Regions from separate parts of the Streptomyces sp. NPDC050211 genome, predicted to be linked through region 1. Evidence: riboswitches for the same ligand, from Rfam matches in the RefSeq annotation. Region 1 holds a riboswitch; the other holds the start of a gene.
The links. A riboswitch is a leader RNA that binds a small molecule or an ion and turns the genes downstream of it on or off. The one in region 1 is predicted to bind S-adenosylmethionine.
Positions count from the first base shown of each region.

Region 1 (3,206 bases):
GCCCGCGCAACGCGCCGACCCGTACGGCCTTCGGCGTCGCCTGGATCACCTGGTACATGGTGCTGCTGATCGGTGGTGGAAACGACCTCTGGGCCACCCACTTCCATCTGTCGATCAACGCCATCACCTGGTTCGTCCGCATCGGGTTCTTCGTCGCCCCGGTGATCGCGTTCGTCATCACCAAGCGGATCTGCCTCGGCCTCCAGCGCCGGGACCGGGAGAAGGTGCTGCACGGCCGTGAGTCGGGCATCATCAAGCGCCTGCCGCACGGTGAGTTCATCGAGGTGCACGAGCCGCTCAGCCAGGACGCGCTGTACACCCTCACCGCGCACGAGCAGTACGAGCCGGCCGAGATCGGCCCGACGGTCGACGAGAACGGTGTCGAGCGCAAGGTGAAGGGCTCCGAGAAGCTGCGCGCGAAGCTCAGCAAGGCGTACTACGGCGAGGAAGCCCAGATCCCCAAGCCGTCCGTCGAGGAGTACAAGGAGATCACGAGCGGCCACGGCCATCACTGATCGCTGCGCCAGCCACGTCACGGTCGAAGGGCCCCGTCCGGTGTTCGGACGGGGCCCTTCGCTGTGCCCGCGGCTGGATAGGGTGGGAGCACACTCTTCTACGACCCACAGGAGCGGCTATGAGCGCTGTGACCCCCGCTGGAGGCGACATCGCGGCGGGCCGTTCCTGGCCCGAGGTGCTGAACGGGCTGCTGGAGGGCCGTGACCAGAGTGCCGATGACACGGCCTGGGCGATGGACCGGATCATGCGTGGTGAGGCGACCGACGCGCAGATCGCCGGGTTCGCGGTGGCGCTGCGTGCCAAGGGCGAGACCGTGGAGGAGATCGCCGGGCTCGTGCGGACGATGTACGAGCACGCGAATGTGATCGAGGTGCCGGGGCACACGGTCGACATCGTCGGCACGGGCGGTGACGGCGCCAAGACGGTGAACATCTCCACCATGTCCTCGATCGTCGTCGCCGGCACCGGCGCGAAGGTCGTCAAGCACGGCAACCGGGCCGCGTCCTCGGCGTCCGGGGCCTCGGACGTCCTGGAGAAGCTCGGCGTCAATCTGGAGCTGACGCCGCAGCGGGTCGCAGAGGTCGCCGAGGAGGCCGGGATCACCTTCTGCTTCGCGGTGAAGTTCCATCCGGCGCTGCGTCATGTGGCAGCGGCACGCGGCCAGTTGGGGATCCGGACGACGTTCAACTTCCTGGGCCCGCTGACCAACCCGGCCAAGGTGAGGGCGCAGGCCGTCGGCGTCGCGGACCTCCGCATGGCGCCGATCGTGGCCGGCGTCTTCGCCGAGCGCGGCAACTCGTCCCTGGTGTTCCGCGGCGACGACGGCCTGGACGAGCTGACCACGACGGCCACCTCCCGGGTGTGGATCGTCCGCGACGGCAAGGTCACCGAGGAGTCCTTCGACCCGCGGGACGTCGGCCTCGAACTGGTGCCGGTGCAGGCCCTCCGCGGCGCCGACGCGTCCTTCAACGCCGAGGTCGCCCGGCGCCTCCTGGACGGCGAGACGGGCCCGGTGCGGGACGCCGTACTGCTGAACTCGGCGGCCGCCCTGGTGGCCCTGGATCCGACCGGTGCCCCGCTCGCCGAGCAGATCCGCGCCGGGATGGAGAAGGCGGCGGAGTCGATCGACTCCGGGGCGGCGAAGCTGACGCTGGAGCGCTGGGTGGCCGCGAGCCACAAGTAGCGCGAAGCGCGAGGAGACGTCCCGCGATCCGGACACGGGTTGCGGGACGTCGATCATTTGACGTAATTTCCTGCCCAGGTCATGAGTGACAGTCATGAGGCCCCGGCCGACTGTCCGGCAACCCTCCGTCCGTGGCGGGGTGCCCCGGGTGAAGACCAGGCCGTGTGCAGCAAGGCTCACGGCAAGCGCGGACCCCTCGCGATACACCAGGGGTCCTGGGTCGATCGAGGGAGTCTTCCGTGAGCAAGCGAATGCGATAGGGCCGCCGAGCCCCGCCTCCGCACACCCTTCTTCTCTTCTCGCCCACCCTCACGGGAGTTCCGTCATGTCTGTCTCCACCGCTGCCCTCGACCGATCCGTTTGTGCCCCGCTGCCCGTTCTCGGCCGGGATGTCACCGTCCCGCTCGTCACCGGCGGCGAGGTCACCTACGCCGCGCTCGACTACGCGGCCAGCGCCCCCGCCCTCCAGCGCGTCTGGGACGACGTGGCGGCGTACGCGCCGTACTACGGCAGCGTGCACCGCGGAGCCGGCTACCTCTCCCAGCTGTCGACCGACCTCTTCGAGAACGCCCGCGCCACGGTGGCCGAGTTCCTCGACTGCCGCGCCGACGACCAGCTGGTCTTCACCCGGTCCACCACCGACTCGCTCAACCTGCTCGCCGCCGCGCTCCCCGCCGACTGCCAGGTCTTCGTCTTCGAGACCGAGCACCACGCCTCGCTGCTGCCGTGGCAGGACGCCCACGTCAGCTACCTCAACGCACCCCGCACCCCGCGCCAGGCCGTCGAGACCCTGGAGCGCGCCCTCGCCGAGCGGGACCTCGATGGCCCGGCACTGGTCTGTGTCACCGGCGCCTCGAACGTCACCGGCGAGCTGTGGCCCGTACAAGAACTGGCCGCGGTGGCGCACGCGCACGGCGCACGGATCGTCCTGGACGCCGCTCAGCTGGCCCCGCACCACCCGGTGTCCGTGCAGGACCTCGACGTCGACTGGGTCGCGTTCTCCGGGCACAAGCTGTACGCCCCCTTCGGCTCCGGCGTCCTGGCCGGCCGGGCCGACTGGCTGCGTGCGGCCGAGCCGTATCTCGCGGGCGGCGGTGCCAGCCGGAAGGTCACCCGGCGCGCGGACGGGGGAGTGGACGTGGAGTGGCACGACACGGCCGCCCGGCACGAGGCGGGCTCCCCGAACGTCATCGGCGCCTACTCCATCGCCTCCGCCTGCAAGGCCCTGACGGAGGCGGGCTTCGACACCCTGGTGGCCCGTGAGCAGCACCTGATCGCGCAGGTCAGGGAAGGCCTCGCCGAGGTCCCGGACGTGCGCGTCCTCTCGCTCTTCGGCGACGACGCCCCCCGCGTCGGCGTCATCTCCTTCGTCGTCGACGGCTGGAACAGCTCGCACTTCGCCGCCGCCCTCTCCGCCGAGTACGGCATCGGCGTCCGCGACGGCCTGTTCTGCGCCCACCCCCTGGTCCGCACCCTGCTCGGCAGCGACCCGCAGACCCAGGGCGAG
Region 1 covers NZ_JBFALC010000043.1:63,692-66,897, reverse strand. Annotated here, with positions in the region: gene AB0I98_RS33320 (cytochrome bc complex cytochrome b subunit) at 1-515, shown strand, start outside; gene trpD (anthranilate phosphoribosyltransferase) at 635-1,699, shown strand; SAM riboswitch class IV at 1,777-1,893, shown strand; gene AB0I98_RS33310 (aminotransferase class V-fold PLP-dependent enzyme) at 2,025-3,206, shown strand, end outside.

Region 2 (3,206 bases), on a different contig from region 1:
GCGGACCCCGTACGAGACGGGGCCGCGGTTGGAGGCGACCAGTACCTGCGCAGCACCGAAAGTTGCAGCCATACGCCACAACCTAGCCCAGGCCAGAACCGCTCAAACGTACGGCTCAGCGGTATACAACCGGCGCGTTCCGTTACGCCACGCGCACGTTTATGCCGCTTTGCGGGACTGGTACTCGGCGATGTCGGCCATCGGAGGCCGTTCTTCCGTATCCACGGAGTAGGTGCGGGGTTCGAATCCGTCCTCGCTCCGTTCGAACTGGGTGAGGGAGGGGCGGATCAGATGCCCGCGGGCCAGCCTGAGCTGGGCCGTGCGGTAGATCGCGGCCGACATCCGGCCCAGGGCCTGGCCGTCCTGGTGCCGGTGCTTGCGCACGCCGACGTCGACCTGGGCGAGGGCGTCAAGGCCCACCAGATGCAGGGCGTCGACCAGCATGCCCAGCTCCACGCCGTAGCCGACGGGGAACGGGAGCTGTTCCAGCAGGGAGCGGCGGGCTGCGTACTCGCCGCCCAGCGGCTGGACGAATCCGGCCAGCTGCGGCCAGTGCATGTTCAGCAGCGGGCGGGCCATCAGTTCCGTCACCCGGCCGCCCTGGCCTGCCGCGCCGCCGAGCGGACGGTCGTACATCCCCTTGACGAGGTCGACCTCCGGGTCGGTGAGCAGCGGGCCGACGATGCCGGAGACGAAGTCCGACTTGAACTCCTTCAGGTCCGCGTCGATGAAGCAGACGATGTCACCGCTGGTGACGAGGAGCGAGCGCCACAGGACCTCGCCCTTGCCGGGGACGGCCGGTATGCGCGGCAGGATGTCGTCGCGGTGGACGACCCGAGCACCCGCGGCGGCGGCCACCGCGGAGGTGCGGTCGGTCGATCCCGAGTCGACGACGACGATCTCGTCGACGAGCGGGACCTGGTGCATGAGGTCGTGACGGATCACGGCGACGATCTCGCCGACCGTCTCCTCCTCGTTGAGCGCGGGCAGCACGACACTGACGGTCTGGCCCGTGGCGCGTTTCGCGGCCAGGATCTTGTGGAGCGGGCGATCGGTCAGGGACCAGGAGCGTGCGCTCAACCAGCGCTCGACTTCTTCCAGCACAGTAAGCGGCTCCTCACTGTCGCGGATCACGACTAGAGGTGTGTGATCCATCTCGCGGTTCGGACGACTATCTCAACTGTCCTGGCCTTCGGTTACAGTCTTGAACAACGCTGATGACCATCGCATGTCGGGGGTCGTTTGCGTCTACAACTAAATACCGCTCATCCAGAGGGGCAGAGGGATACGGCCCGTTGAAGCCCCGGCAACCCTCCAGTCGGTACTCGTAGATCAGTGTTGATCGTTCTCCGCGAGGCTCCCGGCTAGGGAAGGTGCCAAATCCGTCTCACGGCGAGATGCGTCGTGAGGAAGATGAGGAGAAAGGGCCTCGCCTCACATGGCTGCGCAGACAGTTGCAAGCACCACCCACACCGTCGACCTCGGCCCCGCCGCGGCGCTCTCGTGCCGCGAATGCGGTCACCGAGTACCCCTCGGCCCGGTCTTCGCGTGCGAGGAGTGTTTCGGCCCGCTCGAGATCGCCTACGACTTCTCGGCCTACGACGCCGAAGAGCTCCGCAAGCAGATCGAGGCGGGACCCGCGAACATCTGGCGGTACGCACCGCTGCTGCCCGTCCCCGCGGACGTGGCCGACAAGCCCAACATCAACCCGGGCTGGACCAAGCTCGTCAAGGCCGACAACCTCGCGCGCGAGCTGGGTGTCGACGCCGGCAAGCTCTTCATCAAGGACGACTCCGGCAACCCGACGCACTCCTTCAAGGACCGGGTCGTCGCCCAGGCCCTGGAGGCCGCGCGCGCCTTCGGCTTCACCACCCTCTCCTGCTCCTCGACGGGCAACCTCGCCGGCGCCGTCGGTGCCGCCGCCGCCCGGGCCGGCTTCCGCTCCTGCGTGTTCATCCCGCACGACCTGGAGCAGGGCAAGGTCGTCATGGCCGCGGTCTACGGCGGTGAGCTCGTCGGTATCGAGGGCAACTACGACGACGTCAACCGTTTCTGTTCCGAGCTGATCGGCGACCCGGCCGGCGAGGGCTGGGGCTTCGTCAACGTCAACCTGCGGCCGTACTACGCGGAAGGGTCCAAGACCCTGGCGTACGAGATCTGCGAGCAGCTCGGCTGGCAGCTGCCCGACCAGCTGGTCGTCCCCATCGCCTCCGGCTCGCAGCTCACGAAGATCGACAAGGGTCTGCAGGAGCTCATCAAGCTCGGGCTCGTCGAGGACAAGCCGTACAAGATCTTCGGCGCGCAGGCCGAGGGCTGCTCGCCGGTGTCCGTCGCCTTCAAGGGCGGGCACGACGTCGTCCGGCCGCAGAAGCCGAACACGATCGCCAAGTCGCTGGCGATCGGCAACCCGGCGGATGGTCCTTATGTCCTGGACATCGCTCGCCGTACCGGCGGTGCGGTGGAGGACGTGAACGACGAGCAGGTCGTCGATGCGATCAAGTTGCTTGCGCGGACCGAGGGCATCTTCGCGGAGACCGCCGGCGGCGTGACCGTGGGTGTGGCGCGCAAGCTGATCGAGAACGGTGTCCTCGACCCCACGAAGACCACGGTCGTCCTCAACACCGGTGATGGTCTCAAGACTCTTGACGCGGTTGCCGGTACGGGGCTGACTGCGACGATTCGGCCCAGCCTGGACTCGTTCCGGGAAGCGGGTCTGGGGTAGGGCCCGTCTCATTGATTTCGTCTGCGGGCCGGTGGGGGCTGGTCGCGCAGTTCCCCGCGCCCCTGAAGGGGCGCTGTACTGACCGGAGGTTCAAGTTATGAGCGTTAGCGTCCGCATTCCTACCATCCTGCGCACCTACACCGGCGGTGCGGCCGAGGTTTCCGCCGAGGGTGCGACCCTCGCCGACGTCATCTCCGACCTGGAGAAGAACCACACCGGCATCGCCGCCCGCATCCTCGACGACCAGGGGAAGCTGCGGCGGTTCGTCAACGTGTACGTGAATGACGACGACGTCCGTTTTGAGCAGGGGCTGGAGACGGCGACGCCGGACGGGGCCGGTGTCTCGATCATTCCGGCGGTCGCGGGCGGCTGAATCACGCATTGTTCATCGAATGGCCCCCTCCGTGAGAGAAGCGGAGGGGGCCATTCTCTATGGTTGAGCACGGTACAGTTGGGGAACCTGCTCGCGCTTTCATGCCGGGCG
Region 2 covers NZ_JBFALC010000011.1:134,763-137,968, reverse strand. Annotated here, with positions in the region: gene AB0I98_RS14575 (trehalose-6-phosphate synthase) at 1-72, opposite strand, end outside; gene AB0I98_RS14570 (glucosyl-3-phosphoglycerate synthase) at 160-1,104, opposite strand; SAM riboswitch class I at 1,263-1,420, shown strand; gene thrC (threonine synthase) at 1,439-2,722, shown strand; gene AB0I98_RS14560 (MoaD/ThiS family protein) at 2,820-3,095, shown strand.
Region 2: linked by a shared signal. The riboswitch ahead of thrC (threonine synthase) and the one ahead of AB0I98_RS33310 (aminotransferase class V-fold PLP-dependent enzyme) in region 1 are both predicted to bind S-adenosylmethionine.